One region of the Ralstonia sp. 110700041-2 genome, then DNA from elsewhere that is predicted to be linked to it. Evidence: riboswitches for the same ligand, from Rfam matches in the RefSeq annotation. Region 1 holds a riboswitch; the other holds the start of a gene.
The links. A riboswitch is a leader RNA that binds a small molecule or an ion and turns the genes downstream of it on or off. The one in region 1 is predicted to bind glycine.
Positions count from the first base shown of each region.

Region 2: it holds a riboswitch for glycine, as region 1 does, so the genes downstream of both, gcvT (glycine cleavage system aminomethyltransferase GcvT) here and ACUXH0_RS24515 (D-amino acid dehydrogenase) in region 1, are expected to answer to the same signal.

Region 1 covers NZ_JBSFAI010000020.1:70,410-81,160, reverse strand. The annotation lists gene ACUXH0_RS24555 (bifunctional enoyl-CoA hydratase/phosphate acetyltransferase) at 1-1,046, opposite strand, end outside; gene ACUXH0_RS24550 (hypothetical protein) at 1,056-1,568, opposite strand; gene ACUXH0_RS24545 (PHA/PHB synthase family protein) at 1,733-3,481, opposite strand; gene ACUXH0_RS24540 (hypothetical protein) at 4,079-4,264, shown strand; gene dbpA (ATP-dependent RNA helicase DbpA) at 4,279-5,676, shown strand; gene chrA (chromate efflux transporter) at 5,727-6,962, opposite strand; gene ACUXH0_RS24525 (ethanolamine ammonia-lyase subunit EutB) at 7,087-8,469, shown strand; gene eutC (ethanolamine ammonia-lyase subunit EutC) at 8,490-9,281, shown strand; glycine riboswitch at 9,346-9,451, shown strand; gene ACUXH0_RS24515 (D-amino acid dehydrogenase) at 9,597-10,751, shown strand, end outside.
Region 2 covers NZ_JBSFAI010000004.1:163,190-173,940, reverse strand. The annotation lists gene ACUXH0_RS07575 (UvrD-helicase domain-containing protein) at 1-76, opposite strand, end outside; gene ACUXH0_RS07570 (hypothetical protein) at 350-676, shown strand; glycine riboswitch at 837-934, shown strand; glycine riboswitch at 947-1,074, shown strand; gene gcvT (glycine cleavage system aminomethyltransferase GcvT) at 1,204-2,331, shown strand; gene gcvH (glycine cleavage system protein GcvH) at 2,379-2,759, shown strand; gene gcvP (aminomethyl-transferring glycine dehydrogenase) at 2,844-5,783, shown strand; gene ACUXH0_RS07550 (L-serine ammonia-lyase) at 5,932-7,308, shown strand; gene ACUXH0_RS07545 (OPT family oligopeptide transporter) at 7,481-9,535, shown strand; gene ACUXH0_RS07540 (GNAT family N-acetyltransferase) at 9,550-10,065, shown strand; gene ACUXH0_RS07535 (YbdK family carboxylate-amine ligase) at 10,081-10,751, opposite strand, start outside.

The DNA.
Region 1 (10,751 bases):
ACCCGGGGGCGTTCCACGCCAATCGCATGGGCCAAATCGATGGCGTTGCGGACGATGTCCGCCTTCTGATCGAGGGTCGGCGCGATGTTGATGGCGGCGTCCGTCACGATAAACGGCCGCGGATACGCGGGCGACTGCATCAGGAAACAATGGCTGATCCGGCGCTTGGTACGCAGCCCCGCTTCGTCGCGCACGACCGCTGCCATCAATTCATCGGTATGCAGGCTGCCCTTCATGAGCGCCTCTGCCCTGCCCTGCGTGACAAGCTCCACCGCGCGGGTGGCAGCGGCGCTGCTGTGCGGCACGTCTTCAATCTCTATGCCACGGAGGTCAAGGCCGGCATCGGCGGCTACGCGCATCAGCTTGGCGTATGGCGCGACGAGGCAAGGCACGATCAGGCCTTCAGCGTGCGCGTCCATCACGGCTGTCAGGCTCAGCGCATCGCACGGGTGGACGATGGCCATGCGGACTGCACCAAGAGGTCGCACATGGTCGAGCAGCCGGTGCATACCGTCACTGCCGGTGGTGATACGCACATCCGGCAGTGTGGTGCGCGGACGCTCGATCCGCTCGGTGGGCGCGATGACCTCGGCCTCGCCCGTGATGGCCAACGTGCCGCTGTCGTTTGTACACGTGCATGCCAGCGTGACCCGCTTTCTTTCGTCCTCTTTGCTGACCACCGTCACGCGGATGGTCAACGTGTCGCCCACGCGCACCGGTGCAAGGAATTGCAGCGTCTGCCCAAGGTAGATCGTTCCCGGGCCGGGCAAACGGGTCCCGAGCAAGGCGGAAATGAGTGCTCCGCCCAGCATGCCGTGGGCGATCACGCCGTGAAAGCGCGTGGATGCGGCAAATTCGGGGTCGAGGTGCTGCGGGTTGACGTCCCCGGACAGCACGGCAAAGAGCTGGATGTCCTCCGCCGTGAGGGTGCGCAGGATGGCCGCAGTGTCGCCAACGGCAATTTCGTCAAAGGTGCGATTGCGCACCACGCTAAGGTCGCTGCCCGGCAGCAGCGCCGGCGGTGCAGGCAAATGATCGGGGCCCATGTGCGCTCGTCAGGAAGTTTTGCGGAGTTGACCGTTGCCCTTGCCGGAGGCACGCAAAAGGGTCGGGTTCGACTGCTCGCTTGCGGAACGCGGCAATGCATCGCCCGGCAAGCCCCACGTCGACAGCATCCCCTGCAGCGCCGTGTGGATCGGCATGGCATTGCCGGCCGTGCTCAGCGCCCGGACGGAAGCCTGCTGCCATTCCAGCATGACGCGTTGGTAATCCGCCACGAAGCTCGACTGGTTCGAGATGGCGGTATGCAGCACCCCTTGCAGCACATCCATGGCCCGCTGGCTGCTCTGCCAGAATGCGTTGGGTAGCAGCGCAGCAAACGCGTTCCAATCCTCGACGCTTTGCAGGTCGGCCAGCGCAGACTCCGTGCGGGCAACGTCTGCGGCCAGTAGCTCGGCGCCGAGTTCATACCAGCGCTGCCGCGTTGCCTTGAGCAGACCCAACGTCTGCAGTCCGAATGCAATCTGCGCCTTTTGAAGCGCGAGAGGAACGTTGGCGGGTGTATCCATGTTGGGCTCCTTAAGCCATCTGGCTGATGGTTTGGCGAAAGCGTGTCAATGATGCGAGAAACAGCACGGTGCCGATTACGCAGATGGCCAGACATTGAGGCCACACCACCAGTCCCATCGACCAGACCTTGGACCAGATCCCCGCGTTGTTTCTCCACACGCATCTATTTCTCCAGCACGTAGGTGCCGGGCGCGTCGGCCAGTGGCGGCAATCCTGGAACGCCCATCTTCGGCGGTTTGACCAGCGCGGAGCCCGATGCATGTGCAACGAGCCATGCGTGCCACGCCGGCCACCACGAACCGTCGGTGGCGGGCGCCGATGCCAGCCAGTCATCCGGCCCCGCCGATGTCTCGCCTGTGTGGCGTGTCTGCATCTGGAACCTTCGATGCGAGTTGGTGGGCGGGCTGACGATGCCGGCGTTATGACCGCCGCTGGTCAACACGAACGTCAGCTCCGCCTCGGTCAGGTGATGCAGCTTGTAGACGGAGCGCCAGGGCGCCACGTGGTCGGTCAGCGTGCCCACCACGAAGATGGGCAAATCGATCTCGTTGAGTGCCACCGGCTTGCCGTTGACGGGATAGTGGCCCTCGCTCAGGTCGTCGTTCAGGAAAAGATGCCGCAGGTACTGGCTGTGCATGCGCGCGGGCATGCGCGTGGCGTCGGCGTTCCAGGCCATCAGATCGTTCATGGGTGCGCGGTCGCCCAGCAAGTATTCGCCCACCAGGCGCGACCACAGCAAGTCGTATGAGCGCAGCATCTGGAAAGCCCCGGCCATCTGGCTGGCGCGCAGATAGCCGGTCTGCTCCATCTGCGCTTCAAGCAGGCTGACCTGTGCCTCGTCGATGAACAGGCCCAGTTCGCCCGGCTCGCAAAAGTCAGTCTGCGCGGCAAAGAGCGTCATGGACGCCAGCCGTGCATCGCCATCGCGTGCCATGGCAGCCGCAGCGATGGCCAATAACGTGCCCCCCAGGCAGTAGCCGGCGGCGTGGACGCGCTGGCCCGGCACGATGGCATTGACGGCATCGAGCGCGGCAAAGACGCCGAGCTTGAGGTAGTCATCCATGTCGAGGGCGCGATCCGCCTCGTCGGGGTTCTTCCAGGAGATGCAGAACACGGTATGGCCCTGCTCGACCAGATAGCGGATCAGCGAGTTCTGCGGCGACAGATCCAGGATGTAGTACTTCATGATCCAGGCCGGCACGATCAGGATGGGCTCGGCCTGGACCTTGCCCGTAGCCGGTGCGTACTGGATCAACTCGATCAGGCGGTTGCGCAAGACCACCTTGCCGGGCGTGATGGCCACATCGCGGCCCACCATAAAGCGTTCGGTACCGGCAGCCGGCGCGCCGCTCATGGAGCGCTCCAGATCGTCAAGCGCATTGAGCGCGCCGCGCACAAGGTTGGTGCCGTGCTGCTCAAAGGTCCGGCGCAGGACAATGGGGTTGGTTGCCAATTGGTTGCCCGGCGACATCATGTCGAGCCATTGACGCGCAGCAAAGGCGACCACGTCCTCATGGTGCTTCGCGACACCCCACACGCCGCGCGTGGCGGCCTCCCACCATTGTTCTGTCAATAGGAAGGACTGGTGCAGCACGTTGAACGGCCACAGGCGCCACTCGTCGGCCGCGAAACGACGGTCGCGGGCCGGCGGCTGGACGCAAAGACACGCGTTCTGAGGGCCGGACGCCATGCAGTTCCGGATGTAACCCTCGAGTTGTTGGGCCTGCGTTAGCGCCAATCGCCATAGATCCAGCCGCTTGCCCGGTGAGCCGGCCAGATGCAGCGCCCAATCGAACAGGGCCAGTTGCATTGATGCAATCGAAAGCGAATTGGACGCGCGGGCAAGCGCCGCGTGAAATGGTAGGTCGATCTGCTCTGCAGTCGGCGAAGACGGCACGGGGGCGGTGCGCATGGTCGGGGCGTCAAACGATTGCGAAATATGCAATCCATTAGATGCCAGGGGCTACGGCCCGGACTTGATGCACCTCAAACTGGGACAAGAGGGCCGACTCTAGGTGGTTTCACAGAAACGACATCTGCGGTTGCCTGCCAGTCGTCGCAGTGGCGGTGGCGACGGAGTTCCGCGGTTGGGAGTGGACATGAGCGCGCTGCTTTCATATCGCGCCGATGCCGCTCGGGTCCGGCTGGAACCGCGGATTCCAAGAGGCCCGGTCAACGGGCCACCGGCCTAAATGGGTGTGTTAGAGTCCGGCGGGGAAAACGCGGCGGTCTGCAACATCGGGCCCAGATTTCCATCGCGCTCCAGGTTGTGCCCGCGAATCTGTCGCAACCACAGGATGCATTGAGCGCAACGCGCCGACTCCATCAGACGAGATGCAATCTCCACTGCTCGGGCCAAAATAGGCCCAGGGCAGTGCAAACTCCTGCAAATGGCGCGGCAAAGCCATTTGTGGTTGAGGTACCCATCTGGATTCATATCGGTGCACTCGCAGCCCCTGACTACCACCTCGTCATCGAGGCGCAACACAACATCCATTTAGAGAAAACCGTGTTCATTTGCATCAACCAGAGCTGCGGCACGCAGTGGCAGCTTTCCGACGTCGTGATCAAAGACGAGGGCCAAGGGCCGCTGTTCCGCTGTGCGCTGTGCGGCGCACGCAACTATGTCGAACGCTTCGAAGCTGCCGACGGCACCGTCGTCTACGAACAACTCGAAGGCAAGCCGTACAAGTGACCCAGCGCAACAACATGACCATCGAACCGACCGCCACGCCCTTCAGCACCCTAGCGCTCGCCCCGGCTGTGCTCGCGAACCTTGCGCAGCTCGGCTATACCGACATGACGCCGATCCAGGCCGCAAGCCTGCCGATCGCCCTTGCCGGCCACGATCTGATCGCGCAGGCAAAAACGGGCAGCGGCAAAACCGCTGCGTTTGCGCTGGCCCTGCTCGCACGGCTCGACGCGCGCAGCTTCGACGTGCAGGCGATGGTGCTGTGCCCTACGCGCGAACTTGCCGATCAGGTGGCGCAGGAGATCCGCCGCCTGGCCCGTGCCGAAGAAAACGTGAAGGTGCTGACGCTGTGCGGCGGCACACCGATGCGCCCGCAGGCCGCAAGCCTGGAGCACGGCGCCCACGTCATCGTCGGCACGCCGGGCCGCATCATGGACCATCTGGAGCGCGGCAATCTCGCGCTCGGTGCACTGAAGACGCTGGTGCTGGACGAAGCCGACCGCATGCTCGACATGGGCTTCTTCGACGACATCGCAACAGTCGTGCGCCAGTGTCCAGCCGATCGGCAGACGCTGCTGTTCTCGGCGACGTACCCGGAAGGTATTGCAAAGCTGAGCCAGCGGATTCTGCGCAACCCGAAGGAAGTGAAGCTCGAAGAGCGCCACGACGACAGCAAGATCCGCCAGCGCTTCTACGAGGTGACCGACAGCCAGCGGCTGCATGCGGTGGGGCAACTGCTCAAGCACTACCGTCCGGTCAGCACGCTCGCGTTCTGCAACACGAAGCAGCAATGCCGAGACCTGCTCGATGTGTTGCGCGCGCAGGGCATTCACGCGCTTGCGCTGCATGGCGAACTCGAACAGCGTGAGCGCGACCAGGTGTTGATCCAGTTCGCGAACCGCAGTTGCTCAGTGCTGGTTGCGACCGACGTTGCCGCGCGAGGGCTCGATATCGCCCAGCTTGAAGCGGTGATCAACGTTGACGTGACGCCCGATCCCGAAGTGCACGTGCACCGGATTGGCCGCACAGGCCGCGCCGATGAGAACGGCTGGGCATTAAGCCTCGCCAGCATGGACGAGATGGGGCGCGTCGGCAATATCGAGCAGGCGCTCGGCCGCGAGGTCGAATGGCACAAGCTCGACGAGCTGGATACCGGCAACGATGCGCCGCTGCTGCCGCCCATGGAAACGCTGCAGATTCTGGGCGGGCGCAAGGAGAAGATCCGCCCTGGCGATGTGCTCGGCGCACTGACTGGGGATGCCGGCTTTCGCGGCGACCAGATCGGCAAGATCAACGTGACCGAATTCTCGACGTACGTTGCGGTCGAACGCGGCATCGCGCGCGACGCGCTGCGCAAGCTCAACGCCGGCACGTTGAAGGGCAAGAAGGTCAGGGTTCGGCTGATGGATGAATGACGCCCCTGCCCTGCGCAGCTACCGGTTGCCGCCCGCAGGAAGCGCGTGATTCAACCCAGCATGGCAGCGGCAACACCCGCCGCCGCACAGAACGCCACCACGATCAGCGGTGGCGTTTTCCATTGCGTCAGCAGCAGGAACGCAATCGCCGCGACGGCAAAATCGAGCCATGACCGCACGGCGCTCGTCCAGACCGGCGTGTAAAGGGCAAACGCCAGCAACCCAACCACTGCGGCATTCACCCCCGCAAGCAACGCTGCCATGGACGGGCGCGCGCGCAATCCCTGCCAGTAAGGCAGCGCCGCGATGACCAACAGCAAGCCCGGCAGGAAAATACCCACCGTAGCGAGGGCAGCACCGGCCCAGTGATTGAGCCCGGGGCCGATCGTCCAACCGAGGAAAGCGGCGAAGGTGAAGAGCGGCCCCGGCACGGCCTGTGCGGCACCGTAGCCAGCCAAAAAATCGTTCGATGCCACCCAACCGGTCGCGACCGTCTGCTGCTCCAGCAACGGAAGCACGACGTGCCCGCCCCCAAAAACCAATGCACCCGAACGATAGAACGCATCGAATACCTTCGCGGGCATCCACGGATGAAGATCCGTCAGAACCGGAAGTCCGAACAGCAGCGCGCAGAACAACGCCAGGCTGACGATGCTGGCCACGTGAGACACGCGGAATGCGGCCTCCTGCCCTGCCCTCTGGCTACCGCTGGCCGGAAGGGATGTCCGGCACAACACCAGGCCCAGCGCGGCGCCAAGCGCAATCACGACAAGTTGCGCGTAGACGGTCGTCAACGCGCCAAGCACGGCGATGCTGAGTACCGCGATGCCTGCGCGCTGCCAGTCTGGACAGAGCTTGCGCGCCATGTCCCACACGGCCTGCGCCACCACAGCAACGGCAACCAGCTTCAAACCGTGGATCAGGCCCGCGCCAAACGGGCCGCCGAGGCTCGGCGCGAGCATCGCAAATGCCAGCAGCAACAAGACGGAAGGCAGCGTAAAGCCGCACCACGCCGCCAACCCGCCGCGCCAGCCGGCCCGGAGCAGGCCGACGGAAAACCCGACCTGGCTGCTGGCAGGCCCCGGCAGAAACTGGCACAGCCCGACCAGATCGGTGAATGTTGCGTCGTCCAGCCAACGGCGGCGCTCCACGAACTCGCGGCGGAAGTAGCCGATATGCGCGACAGGGCCGCCGAAGCTCGTGAGGCCCAGCTTGAGAAAGACCGCCAGCACTTCCATGGCAGAGCCCGCTTGATGTGTACGGGACGGTGTGGCGGAAGCGGTCATTGGCGCGGGATATCGACGTTTGAGAAACCCGTATTAGAACATTGCCGCCATGGCTTGGAAGGCAACTAAAGTGGCAGGATAGGCATCGCCGTCACCGCCATTGGACTCTGCCGGGTATCCCATCATGCACTTTGCCCACACCATTGGCGCACAGCGCCATGTGTTCAACGATCTCAAGACGCTGCTGGCCAAGGCCAGCCCGTCGCGTTCGGGCGACTATCTGGCTGGCTTGGCAGCCGCCAGCGAAGGCGAACGCATGGCCGCGCGCACGGCGCTGGCGGATGTGCCGCTGTCGGTGTTTCTCAACGAAGCGCTGGTGCCCTATGAAGACGACGAGGTCACGCGCCTGATTCTTGATCGGCACGACGCGCAGGCCTTCCAGCCGATCGCCTCGCTCACGGTGGGCGAATTCCGCAACTGGCTGCTCCTGCATGAGACCGACAGCCAGACACTGGCAAGCGTCGCGCCCGGCATCACGCCGGAAATGGCCGCCGCGGTCAGCAAGCTGATGCGCAACCAGGATCTGATCGCCGTGGCGCGCAAGTGCCGCGTGGTCACGCGCTTTCGCAACACCATCGGTTTGCCGGGCCGGTTGTCGGTCCGGCTGCAACCCAACCACCCGACGGATGATCCCAAAGGCATTGCTGCGTCGATCATCGATGGCCTGCTCTATGGCTGCGGCGACGCGACCATCGGCATCAACCCTGCCAGCGACAATCTCGGCGCCATCGTTTCGCTGCTGCAATTGGTTGACGAACTGCGCAATCGCTACGCCATTCCCACGCAGTCTTGCGTACTGACGCACGTGACGAACACGGTGCGCGCCATTGACCAAGGTGCGCCGGTCGACCTGGTGTTCCAGTCGGTGGCGGGCAGCGAACAGGCCAACGCGGGATTCGGCATCAGCCTCGCCTTGCTGGCCGAGGCCCATGACGCCGCGCAGAGCCTGGCGCGCGGCACGGTCGGCAACAACGTGATGTATTTCGAGACCGGCCAGGGCAGCGCGCTGTCGGCCAACGCACACCACGGTGTGGATCAGCAGACCATGGAAGCGCGCGCGTATGCGGTGGCGCGGGCGTTCTCGCCGCTGCTGGTCAATACGGTGGTCGGCTTTATCGGGCCGGAGTATCTGTACGACGGCAAGCAGATCATCCGCGCTGGATTGGAAGACCACTTCTGCGGCAAGCTGATGGGCCTGCCGATGGGCTGCGACGTCTGCTACACCAACCACGCCGAAGCCGATCAGGACGACATGGATACGCTGCTCACGCTGTTTGGCGTGGCGGGCATCCATTTCATCATGGGCGTGCCGGGCGCTGACGACATCATGCTGAATTACCAGAGTACGTCGTTCCATGACGCGCTCTATCTGCGCGACATGCTGGGGTTGCGACCCGCACCGGAGTTCGAGGCGTGGCTACAAAGCATGGGCATCGTCGATGCTGCCGGCCGCCTGCAAGACGCCACGGCGCGGCAACCGCTGCTGCAGTTGGCTCACGCACTGTGAATTCCGTGGGGAAGCCAGACATGCCGAAACACACCCTCGTCCAGCTGAATCCGTGGGCGCACCTGCGCGCCTTTACCGACGCCCGTATCGCGCTGGGCCGCGCCGGCAACAGCCAGACGACCGACGCCGTGCTGGCGTTTGGCGTGGCGCATGCCCAGGCGCGCGACGCCGTGCACCTGCCGCTCGATAGCGCAGCGGTGGCGGCCGCACTTGGTGAAGCGGGCTTCACGGTGGTGACCGCGCACAGCGCGGCAGCCGATCGCGCGGAATACCTGCGCCGTCCCGACCTTGGCCGCCGCCTTGACGAGGCCAGCCGCGCAAGACTTGGCGCGTTGCGGCCAGCGCAGCCGTTCGACGTTGTCTTCGTGATTGCCGATGGGCTCTCCGCATTGGCGGTGCAAAGCCATGCAGTGCAGCTGCTATGCAGCGTGCGTGAGCGTCTGCCGGCCGGATGGTCGATCGGGCCAGTTGCCATCGCCGAGCAGTCCCGGGTTGCGCTGGGGGATGAGATCGGTGCACTGCTGGGCGCGCGGCAGGTGGTGATGCTGATCGGTGAGCGGCCAGGGTTGAGTTCGCCTGACAGCCTAGGCATTTACCTGACCTACGCGCCGTGCGTTGGCCGCTCCGATGCGGAGCGCAATTGCATCTCCAATGTGCGGCCGGCAGGTCTGACCTATGACCAGGCAGCGACCCGGCTGGTGTTCCTGCTCAACGGCGCGCTGGCGCTGGGCCGCAGTGGCGTCGACCTGAAGGACGACACGCCGGCCGTTGCCTACGGGGCAGCCCGACTTGCCGAACGTCACGACCCATGACACACTCCCTCCCGCTGCCCACACCGGCAGCACGCAGGCGCGGCTGACGCACCAACGACAGCTGCAACACGCCGCAGGAGAGACCGGGCTCAACGCACACGCGCGCAACGCCCGGCGCCGATGGAGCAACCACCCCGGAAACTCTCAGGCAAAAGGACTGTGGCGTCGACTGCGAATCTGGAGAGAGGCGTGCACGCGCGCGCCCACCGAAGGGGAAGGCGCCAGCGCTGCTGACGCCCAAGCTCTCAGGTCCCGAGACAGATGGGGTGAGCCGACCGGATCGTCCGGTCATGACATCACTCCATAGGGACCGCCATGACGCACATCGTCATCGTCGGCGCCGGCATATCCGGCGTCACCACTGCTTACACGCTCTCGCAACTCGGTTATCAGGTCACGGTACTCGACCGCCACCTGTATCCGGCCATGGAAACATCGTTCGCCAACGGCGGGCAGCTTTCCGCCAGCAACGCTGAAGTCTGGAACAGCACTGGCACGCTGCTCAAGGGCATCAAATGGATGCTGCGCAACGATGCCCCGCTGCTGCTCAATCCCAAGCCCTCGTGGCACAAATACTCGTGGATCGGCGAGTTCGTGGCCAGCATCGCGCACTACCGCCGCAACACCATCGAAACCACACGCATGGCCATCGAGGCACGCAAGCATCTGTTTGCGATGGCGGAACGCGAGCAGATCGATTTCGACCTGCAGAAGCGCGGCATTCTGCACGTCTATCACGACAAGGCCAGCTTTGCGGCAGCAGGCAAGGCCAACGCCCTGCTCGTCGCCGGCGGCCTTGAGCGCCACGCCGTGAGCCCCGAGGAGATTGCCGCCATTGAGCCGACGCTACGCGGCAACTACTACGGCGGCTACTTCACCGAATCCGACGCCACCGGTGACATCCACAAGTTCACGCGGGGCCTCGCGCAGGCCTGCGAAAGGCGCGGCGTGCGCTTCATGCAAGGCGTGGATGTGCGCGATGTGCAAACCACTGAAGGCGGCGTCCGCCTCCTGCTGCAGACCACGCTGGATGACCGCCTTTCCACCAGTGCGGCGAATATCGTTCAGGACCTTGCCGCCGATGCGATGGTCGTCTGCGCGGGCGTGGGCAGCCGGCATATCGCGCAACTGGTGGGCGATCGCATCAACGTGTATCCGGTCAAGGGTTATTCGATTACGGTGCACCTGGACGATGAAGCCAGCGTGCAAGGCGCGCCGTGGGTCAGCCTGCTGGATGAGAGCGCGAAGATCGTGACAAGCCGCTTGGGCACTGGCCGGTTCCGCGTGGCCGGCACGGCGGAGTTCAATGGCTACAACCGCGACATCCGCGCCGACCGCATCGAACCCCTGGTGGCCTGGACGCGCCGCAACTTTGCGATGGGCACGTCGCGCGTGGTGCCCTGGGCCGGCTTGCGCCCGATGATGCCGGACATGATGCCGCGCGTCGGCCGTGGCAGGCACGCGCGCGTG
Region 2 (10,751 bases), on a different contig from region 1:
CCAGGCATGGGCCGTCGAGGTAATGCACACCTTCGGATTGGGCAGCATTGAGCCCGTGGGCGAGACCGGAAGACATGGGAACAGGCGGAAGAAAAAGCAGGCGGGAACGACAGCGGAGGGCGATGGTAGCACGGCGCGTTTGCATCGATTGAGCCGATGAAAAGCCGTTTGCCGGGGCGCTGTCGGAGGTGCCAATACCGCACCGCACGCGTTTGCGCCCCTCGCTTTGCTTCCGGCCGTTACACCGCTTACGCCCCGTTACACGATGGCGGTCAGCCCGGAGCCAAAACGTGCCGTTATGGACGGGACAGCGGCTGAATCGGTCAGCCGCCCACCGGAGGAAGAAACCATGAACCGCATCGCCAAGATCCTGGCCGTAACCGCCGTCGCCCTGTCCGCCACCACCGGCGCCTTCGCCCAGACGCAATGGCAAAAGGACCACCCGCGCCGCGCCGAGGTCAACCACCGCCTCGCCAACCAGAACAAGCGTATCCACAACGAAGTGAAGGAAGGCGAAATCACCAAGGGCCAGGCGCGCCAGCTGCACAAGGAAGACCGCCAGATTCGCCAGGAAGAGCGCGACATGGCCTCGCAAAACGGTGGGCACATCACCAAGCAGGAACAGCGCACGCTGAACCAGCAGGAAAACCAGGTCAGTCGCCAAATCGGCAAGTAAGTCGAAGCAACACCAACCAACAGCCGCACTCCGGCCACACGCTTTGGGTTGGCGGCCCCGCCAGCGCCCCGAAGGTGTGGCCGTTTTTGGCTGTGTGGCTGCCAAAATGCGCCATCGATTTGTCCTGATTGACAATCCCATCCCCCTTCCGTAAATTCCGCCCATCCATCCGGGAGAGCGTGCCCGCCGTACACGGCAAGGCGCCGCCGAAGGGGTAGCACCCGAAAACTCTCAGGCATCCAGGACCGGGCGGATCGGCGGACATGCGTCCGACCGCACTCTGGAGAGCTGGCGCCGCACGACCACTGCGGGCGCCCACCGAAGGGGCTCACGAACGGCGCGCACCGCTATGCGCCCCGCTTCGCAATCTCTCAGGTACCAAGGACAGAGGGGCCATCTGCGCAGCTTGTTGATCTTCATGGCGTCACCATGAGGCATCAGGCTGCGCGGGTGGCCTTTTTGCTTTTCTGGTCCCGAATAACGCGCCGCGCCCGGCCACAGTGGCGGCGCCTCTGCCGAGAGATTCCATGACGCTCCAACACACGCCGCTCAATGCCATCCACCGCTCGCTGGGCGCCCGCATGGTCGACTTTGGCGGCTGGGACATGCCCGTCAACTACGGCTCCCAAATCGAAGAGCACCACGCCGTGCGCCAGGACGCCGGCGTCTTCGACGTCTCGCACATGTGCGTGGTCGACCTCACCGGCGCGCGCGTGCGCGACTTCCTGCGTGGGCTGCTCGCCAACAATGTCGACAAGCTCCAGACGCCCGGCAAGGCGCTCTACAGCTGCATGCTGAACCCCAAGGGCGGCGTGATCGACGATCTGATCGTCTACTTCTTCCGCGAAGACTGGTTCCGCTTGGTGGTCAACGCAGGCACCGCCCCGACGGACCTGGAATGGATCGTCGCGCAGAACGCCGCCGCCGGCACCGACGTGACGATCACGCCGCGCCGCTCCGACAACAACGCGGGTGCCGAGCCACTGGGCATCCTGGCGGTGCAGGGCCCGAACGCGCGTGCCAAGACCTACGCCGCGCTGCCCGGCTCGCAGGCCGTGGGCGACGCGCTGAAGCCGTTCAACGCGGGCTTTGTGACCGTGGAAAACGTGGGCGAGATCATGGTGGCCCGAACCGGCTACACCGGTGAAGACGGTTTCGAACTGGTCGTGCCGGCCGCGCAGATCGCGGGCGTGTGGGAGCGCCTGCTGCAGGCCGGCGTGCGCCCGGCAGGCCTCGGCGCGCGCGACACGCTGCGCCTGGAAGCCGGCATGAACCTCTACGGCCAGGACATGGACGAGCACGTCTCGCCGCTCGACGCCGGCCTCGCCTGGACGGTCGACCTGCAAAGCGAACGCGACTTCACCGGCAAGGCCGCGCTGCAAGCCGGTGGACAACGCGAACAGTTCGTCGGCCTGATCCTGCGCGACAAGGGCGGCGTGCTGCGCGCCCACCAGAAAGTCATCACCGCCGCCGGTGACGGCGAGATCACCAGCGGCACGTTCAGCCCGAGCCTGTCGCTCTCCATCGCACTGGCGCGCCTGCCCAAGGAGGTGCCCGTCGGCACCGACGTGCAGGTCGAAATTCGCGACCGCAAGTTGACCGCGACTGTGGTTAAACTGCCGTTCGTGCGCAATGGCAAGGCGCTGGTCAGCTGAACACCGAATCTGCATTCCCCCATACCCATCTTCCGGAGAAACCTTTCATGAGCAACGTCCCCGCCGATCTGAAGTACACCGAACACGACGAGTGGATCCGCGTTGAAGCCGACGGCACGCTGACCATCGGCATTACCGACTTCGCGCAGGAACAGCTCGGCGACATCGTCTTCCTGGAGCTGCCGGAAGCCGGCCGCGCCGTCGCCAAGGACGAAGCGATTGCCGTGGTGGAGTCTGTCAAGGCCGCTTCCGACATCTTCGCCCCGGTGGCCGGCGAGATCGTCGCCAACAACGCAGATGCCGCGGGCGCGCCGGAATCCGTGAACGCAGGCGCCTACGACGCTTGGCTGTTCAAGATCAAGCCGGCCAACGCCGACGACGTGAACGCCCTGATGTCGGCTGCTGATTACGAAGCCAAGATCGGCTAAGCCGGTCCTCCGGCCGGTGCGCGCGCCCTGACCTGCGCTGCGCATCGGCCATTGCTTGCATCGCCTGAATTTCGAGCCCTTGCCATGAACGCTCCGCACCCCGCTTCCTCGGCGCTTGCCGCCGAACGCCCGACGTTGGCTGACCTGGAGGCGCGCGACGCCTTCGCGCACCGCCACATCGGCCCGTCTGCCGACGAGCAGACCGCCATGCTCGGCACGCTGGGCTACACCAGCCGCGCCGCGCTGATCGACGCCGTGATTCCGCCGGCCATCCGCCGCCAGGACGGCATGCCGCTGGGCGAATTCACGCAGCCGCTGACCGAAGAAGCGGCGCTTGCCAAGCTGCGCGGCATCGCCGGGCAGAACCGCGTGGTCAAGAGCCTGATCGGCCAGGGCTATTACGGCACGCATACGCCAGGCGTCATCCTGCGCAACATCCTCGAGAACCCTGCCTGGTACACGGCGTACACGCCGTATCAGCCGGAAATCTCGCAGGGCCGCCTGGAAGCGATGCTGAACTTCCAGCAGATGGTGATCGACCTGACGGCCATGGACATCGCCAATGCGTCGATGCTGGACGAAGCGACCGCCGCAGCTGAAGCCATGACGCTGCTGCAGCGCATTGGCAAGTCGAAGTCGACCGTGTTCTTCGTGGCGGACGACGTGCTGCCGCAAACGCTGGAAGTCGTGCGCACGCGCGCCGAGCCGATCGGCGTGCAAGTGGTGACCGGCCCGGCGGCCGATGCGGCCAAGCACGACGCGTTTGGCGTGCTGCTGCAATACCCGGGCGCCAACGGTGCGCTGCTGGGCGATCTGGCGACGTACCAGGCCCTGACCGATGCCGTGCACGCCGCCGGCGGTCTGGTCGTAGCCGCCGCCGACCTGCTGGCACTCACGCTGCTGGCCGCGCCGGGCGAATGGGGTGCAGACGTCGTGATCGGCAACACGCAGCGTTTTGGCGTGCCGTTCGGTTTCGGCGGCCCGCACGCCGGTTACATGGCCGTGCGCGATGCGTTCAAGCGCTCGATGCCCGGCCGACTGGTCGGCGTGACGATCGATGCGCAAGGCAATCCGGCCTACCGCCTCGCACTGCAAACGCGCGAACAGCACATCCGTCGTGAGAAGGCGACCTCGAACATCTGTACCGCGCAGGTGCTGCTGGGGGTGATGGCATCGATGTACGCCGTCTACCACGGCCCGCAAGGCCTGAAGCGCATCGCCCAGCGCGTGCACCGCCTGAGCGCCACGCTGGCCGCCGGCCTGCGCGCAATCGGCTACACGCTGGAATCCGACGCCTTCTTCGACACGCTGACCGTTGTCACTGGCCCGCGCACCGCGAACCTGCACATCGCAGCACAGGCGCACGGCATCAACCTGCGCCAGATCGACGACGCACGACTGGGCATCTCGCTGGACGAGACCGTCACGCGCGCCGACGTCGTGGCGCTGTGGGAAGTCTTCGCGCATGCCGCCCACGCCGCCGCACCGGACTTCGACCAGACCGAAGCGGGCGTGGCCGATGCGTATCCGGCCTCGCTGGTGCGCCAAAGCGCGTACCTGACGCACCCGGTGTTCAACGCGCACCACTCGGAGCACGAAATGCTGCGCTACCTGCGCAGCCTTGCCGACAAGGATCTCGCGCTGGACCGCACGATGATCCCGCTGGGCTCGTGCACGATGAAGCTCAACGCCACCGCAGAAATGCTGCCGGTGACGTGGCCCGAGTTTTCGAACATCCACCCGTTCGCACCGGCCGACCAGACCGTCGGCTACCGCGAGATGATCGACCAGCTCGAACAGATGCTGTGCGCCGCTACCGGCTACGCCGCCGTGAGCCTGCAGCCGAACGCGGGTTCGCAAGGTGAATACGCCGGTCTGCTGATCATTCACGCCTACCACGCCAGCCGTGGCGAAGCGCACCGCAACGTGTGCCTGATCCCATCGTCGGCGCACGGTACGAACCCGGCATCGGCGCAGATGGCCGGCATGCAGGTCGTTGTCGTGGCGTGTGATGAGCGCGGCAACGTCGATCTGGCCGATCTGGAGAAGAAGGCGGCCGAGCACAGCAAGAACCTCGCGGCGATCATGATCACCTACCCGTCCACGCACGGCGTGTTCGAGGAAGGCGTGAAGCGCGTCTGCGAAATCGTGCACAGCCACGGCGGCCAGGTCTACGTGGACGGCGCCAACATGAACGCCATGGTCGGCACCGCCGCACCGGGCCACTTCGGCGGCGACGTCTCGCACCTGAACCTGCACAAGACGTTCTGCATTCCGCACGGCGGCGGCGGCCCGGGCGTTGGTCCGGTGGCCGTGGGTGCGCACCTCGCGCCGTTCCTGCCCGGCCGCGCGGCGTCGGGTGAAGATGCCAGCCAGAACATCGGCAACGTGTCGGCGTCGGCATTCGGTTCGGCGTCGATCCTGCCGATCTCGTGGATGTACATCGCCATGATGGGTGCCGCCGGCCTGACCGCCGCCACCGAGACGGCCATCCTGTCGGCCAACTACGTGGCCAAGCGTCTCGCGCCGTACTACCCGGTGCTGTACACGGGCGCGCACGGGCTGGTAGCGCACGAGTGCATTCTCGATATCCGTCCGCTGCAGAAGGAATCGGGCATCAGCAACGAAGACATCGCCAAGCGCCTGATGGACTTCGGCTTCCACGCGCCGACGATGAGCTTCCCGGTACCGGGCACGCTGATGATCGAGCCGACCGAAAGCGAGCCGAAGGTGGAACTCGACCGCTTCATCGACGCGATGATCGCCATCCGCGGCGAAGTCGACAAGGTGATCTCGGGCGAATTCGACCGCGAAGACAACCCGCTCAAGCACGCGCCGCACACCGCAGCCGTGGTGATGGCCGATGACTGGTCGCACAAGTACACGCGTGAGCAGGCCGCCTACCCGGTGGCATCGTTGCGCGCACGCAAGTACTGGCCGCCGGTTGGCCGCGCCGACAACGTCTACGGCGATCGCAACCTGTTCTGCGCCTGCGTGCCGATGAGCGAGTACGCGCAGGACTAAGCCGGCGACCCGGTGCGCGATTGCCATCGCGCTACGCCACAGGCGGCCGCCTCGCACCACGGGGCGGCCGTTTGCATCTGAACAACCCGTGCGCGGGCGGCCACAAGCCGACTCGCCCCTTTTGCAAAACGCCCCCGGAGCCTTACCCATGGCTGTTTCTGTTTTCGACCTCTTCAAGATCGGCATCGGTCCGTCCAGCTCGCACACCGTCGGGCCGATGCGCGCCGCGCTGATGTTCGCCTCCGGCCTCGAAGCCGATGGGCTGATGCCGCAAGTCGCCAGTGTCCGCGTCGAGCTGTACGGTTCGCTCGGCGCCACCGGCAAGGGCCACGGCACGGACCGCGGCGTCATCCTTGGCCTGATGGGCGAGGCGCCGGACACCATCGACCCCGACTCCATCGATGCCAAGCTGGCGGAGCTGCGCGCCTCGCAATCGCTGTCGCTGCTGGGCCGCCATGCGGTGCGCTTTACCGAGAAGGAGCACATCGCCTTCTATCGCCGCGAGGCGATGGCAGAGCACCCGAACGGCATGAAGTTCCACGCCTTCGATGCAGCAGGCGAGCGGCTGCGCGAGGCGCGCTACCTGTCGGTGGGCGGTGGCTTTGTCGTCACGGCCGGCGCACCGAACACGCAGGTGCTTGCCGCGCATGACCAGTTGCCGCACCCGTTCCGCAGCGGCAAGGAACTGCTGGCGATGTGCGAATCGACGGGCAAATCCATCGCCCGGCTGATGCTCGAAAACGAACTGACGTGGCGCAGCGAAGCCGAAGTGCGCGCCGGCCTGCTCAACATCTGGCACGTGATGCAGGCGTGCGTCGCGCGCGGCTGCCGCACGGAAGGCGAACTGCCGGGCCCGTTCCACGTGCGTCGCCGCGCAGCCGAGTTGTATTCAACGCTCACGGTGCAGGCCGAACGTACGCTGTCCGATCCGCTGTCGGTCATCGATTGGGTGAACCTGTATGCGATTGCAGTTAACGAAGAGAACGCCGCGGGCGGGCGCGTCGTCACGGCACCGACCAACGGCGCAGCCGGGATCATCCCGGCCGTGATGCATTACTACGACCGCTTCGTTCCCGGCGCGAACGACAACGGCATCGTGGATTTTCTGCTCACCGCTGGCGCGATCGGCATGCTTTACAAGATGAACGCGTCGATCTCGGGCGCGGAAGTCGGCTGCCAGGGCGAAGTCGGCGTGGCGTGTTCGATGGCTGCCGGAGCGCTGGCAGCGGTACTGGGCGGCACGCCTGCGCAGGTCGAGAACGCAGCGGAGATCGGCATGGAGCACAACCTGGGGCTGACATGCGACCCGGTTGGCGGGCTGGTGCAGATTCCGTGCATCGAGCGCAATGCGATGGCGTCTGTGAAGGCGGTGAATGCGGCGCGCATGGCGTTGCGGGGGGATGGCACGCATTATGTTTCGCTCGACTCCGTGATCAAGACGATGCGGGAGACGGGGGCGGATATGAAGACGAAGTACAAGGAGACGGCGCGGGGTGGGTTGGCGGTGAATATTGTGGAGTGTTGATTTTGGTTTTTGCGTTGGTGGTCCATCTCCCTTTCGTTCCCGGCAGGGGATGAAACAAGGGGTGCACCAAAAACAAAAAATCTAGAGGACACCCCAAAAAAATCCACCGCGCCCCCGCCCCCGTCCACTCCTATAATCCGCGCCACAAGAACCTTCTTTGGAGACCCGCAGGATGCAATCCCTCCATCCTCCCCAGCACATTCGGGCAGCGACCCTGCCAGAGCTGACGCTGCGCGGCATGATCCTTGGCGCGATCATCACCGTGATCTTTACCGCTTCAAACGTGTACCTGGGCCTGAAAGTCGGCCTGACGTTCTCATCGGCGATTCCCGCAGCGGTGATTTCGATGGCGGTGCTGCGCATGCTCGGCGGCACGAACATCCTCGAGAACAACATGGTGCAGACGCAGGCGTCTGCGGCCGGGACGCTGTCTTCGATCATCTTCATCCTGCCCGGCCTGGTGATGATCGGGCACTGGCAAGGCTTCCCGTTTTGGCAAACGTTTGGAGTCTGCATGGCGGGCGGCATGCTGGGCGTGGTGTTCACGATTCCGCTGCGCCACGCGATGGTGGTGCAGAGCGACCTGCCTTACCCCGAAGGCGTCGCAGCAGCAGAAATCCTGCGCGTGGGCAGCGGCCAGTCGGCGGACGGTGAAGATGCGGCCGATGGCGATGCGGTGCCCGCCGCCACCGGCATGCGCGATCTGGCCGCGGGCGGCGTCGTCGCGGCCATCGTGGCGTTTGCCACCAGCGGCCTGCGCCTGCTGGGCGAAGGCGCGAGCTGGTGGTTCGCAGCCGGTGCTGCGGTGGTGCGTTTGCCGCTGGGCTTTTCAACCGCGCTGCTGGGCGCGGGCTACCTGATTGGCCTGGTGGCCGGGCTGGCCATGCTGGTGGGCCTGGTGATCGCCTGGGGCATCGCCGTGCCGTATCTGACCTCCATCACGCCGATGCCGGCCGGCAAGGCGCTCTCTGCGTTCGGCACGGATGTGTGGCGCACGCAGGTGCGCTTTATCGGCGCAGGCGTGATTGCGGTGGCGGCCGTGTGGACGCTGGGCACGCTGATCGGCCCGGTGGTGCAAGGCGTGAAGCGCTCGTTTGGCAGCCTGCGCCCGAAGGCTGATGGCGCGCTGCGCACCGAGCAGGACATGGCGCCGCGCTGGATTCTGCTGGTCACGCTGGCCATGGTCGTGGTGCTGGTGATCACCTTTGCCGCATTCCTGGCGCCGACCATGCTGTCGGTCGGCTCGCGCTGGACGCTGATCACCTGCGCGGTGATCTTTGCAGTGGTGTTCGGCTTTCTGGTGGCGGCGGCGTGCGGCTACATGGCCGGGCTGATCGGTTCGTCGTCGAGCCCGATCTCGGGCATCGGCATCATCGCCATCACCTTGGTGTCGCTGCTGCTGTTGGCCATCGGCGCGGACAACGGCATCGTGGGTTCGCCCGAAGCGAGCAAGCTGGGCATTGCGCTGGCGATCTTCACAACGTCGGCCGTGGTGGCCGTGGCGACCATCTCCAACGACAACCTGCAGGATCTGAAGACCGGCTGGCTGGTCGGGGCTACGCCGTGGCGCCAGCAGGTGGCGCTGCTGATCGGCTGCGTGGCGGGCGCGGCAGTCATCTCGCCGGTGCTGGAGCTGCTGTACAACGCGTATGGCTTCCCGGGCGCGTTGCCGCGTGCCGGCATGGACGCCGCGCAGGCGCTGTCCGCACCGCAGGCCACGCTCATGACGGCCATCGCCACCGGCATCTTCACGCATCAGTTGGAATGGAACATGGTGATTGCAGGCGTCGTCATCGGCGTGTTGCTGATCGCTGTGGACTGGGCGCTCAAGCAGCGTGGCGGTGTCGCCCGGCTGCCCGTGCTGGCAGTCGGTATTGGCATCTACCTGCCGCCGACGATCAGCACGGTGCTGGTGGCCGGCGCGGTGCTGGCGTGGGTCATCGAGAAAATTCTTGCCAGGCGTGCACAGGCCGCCGGCGTGCCATATGCGCGCTATGCCGAGGTGCCGAACCGCCACGGCGTGCTGCTGGCGTCGGGCCTGATCGTGGGTGAAAGCCTGGTGGGTGTGCTGATGGCGGCAGTGATCGGCGCCACGGGCAAGGATGCGCCGCTGGCGATCGTGGGCGCGTCGTTTGAAGGCACGGCGCAATGGCTTGGGCTGATCGTGTTCGCCTTGGTATGCTGGGCCTTCGCGCGCCGCGTTCTCGCGGTGCGTCCGACTCACTGAACCCATCCCGCAACATGCTGCTCCGCGACGCAACGCAGGCCGACCTGCCGGCCATCCTCGCCATCTACAACGACGTGATCGCCACCTCCAATGCGATCTACACCGAAACACCCGTCACGCTGGAAGACCGCACCGCGTGGCTGGCCTTGCGTGCCACGCAGGGGTATCCGGTGCTGGTGGCCGACGATGACGGGCAGGTGGCAGGCGTTGCATCGTTTGGGGATTTCCGGCCCTACCCGGGCTTTCGCACCACCGTCGAGCACTCGGTGCACATTCACCGCGACTGGCGCGGCAAGGGGCTGGGCAGCCTGCTGGTCGAAGCGCTCTGCGAACGTGCCGCTGCCCTGGGCAAACACCTGATGGTGGGCGCCATCGACGGTGCCAATGCAGGCTCGATCCGCCTGCATGAAAAGCTCGGCTTCAAGGAAGTGGGCCGCATGCCCGAGGCCGCCATCAAGCATGGCCAGTGGCTCGACCTCGTGTTCATGCAGCGCTGGCTGGAAGCGCCGGGAACGGTCCGCAGCGCCTGACCGTTCTTCGATGCGTCAGGCGGGCTGCGTTGCCGCCTGTGTCCAGCGCCCGCAACCGCGTCGCACGGTCTCATGCAGGTTGCGGGTTTCACGTTGCGCCGCGCGGATCCATTCCGCATCGGCGTCGCGCGCCTCCACCACCTCCCGCACCATGTCGAGCGCGCCTTCGGACGACAGCGCCTCGGCATGCGCCGACAGCAGCTTGCTTGTTTCCAGGATGTGATCGGCGAGCGCGCCACGGTTGCCCGTGGCCGGGTCGACGTATTCGCCGGCCAGTCCAAAACGGCATGCCTGGAAGCGGTTGAAGGTGTAGACGAGGTAATCGTCTTCCACGGGCATGAACGGGCGATCGAGCAGCAGCCAGCGGCCCAGCGCCTGGATATAGGCGGCGATGGCGGCGGCGCGTTCAACGGTCAGCGGGGTGTCCATCACGCGGACTTCGATCGTGCCGAATTCAGGCTTGGGGCGGATGTCCCAATAGAAGTCTTTCATGCTTTCGATGACGCCGGTGGCGTGCATCTTATCGAAGTACGCGATGAAGGCGTCCCACGTCAGCACGAACGGCGCGCGGCCCGACATCGGGAAGGCGCTGACCGAGTTCATGCGCGCGGAAGCAAACCCCGTATCCACGCCCTGCACGAACGGCGACGACGCGGCCAGCGCAATGAAGTGCGGCACGTAGCGCG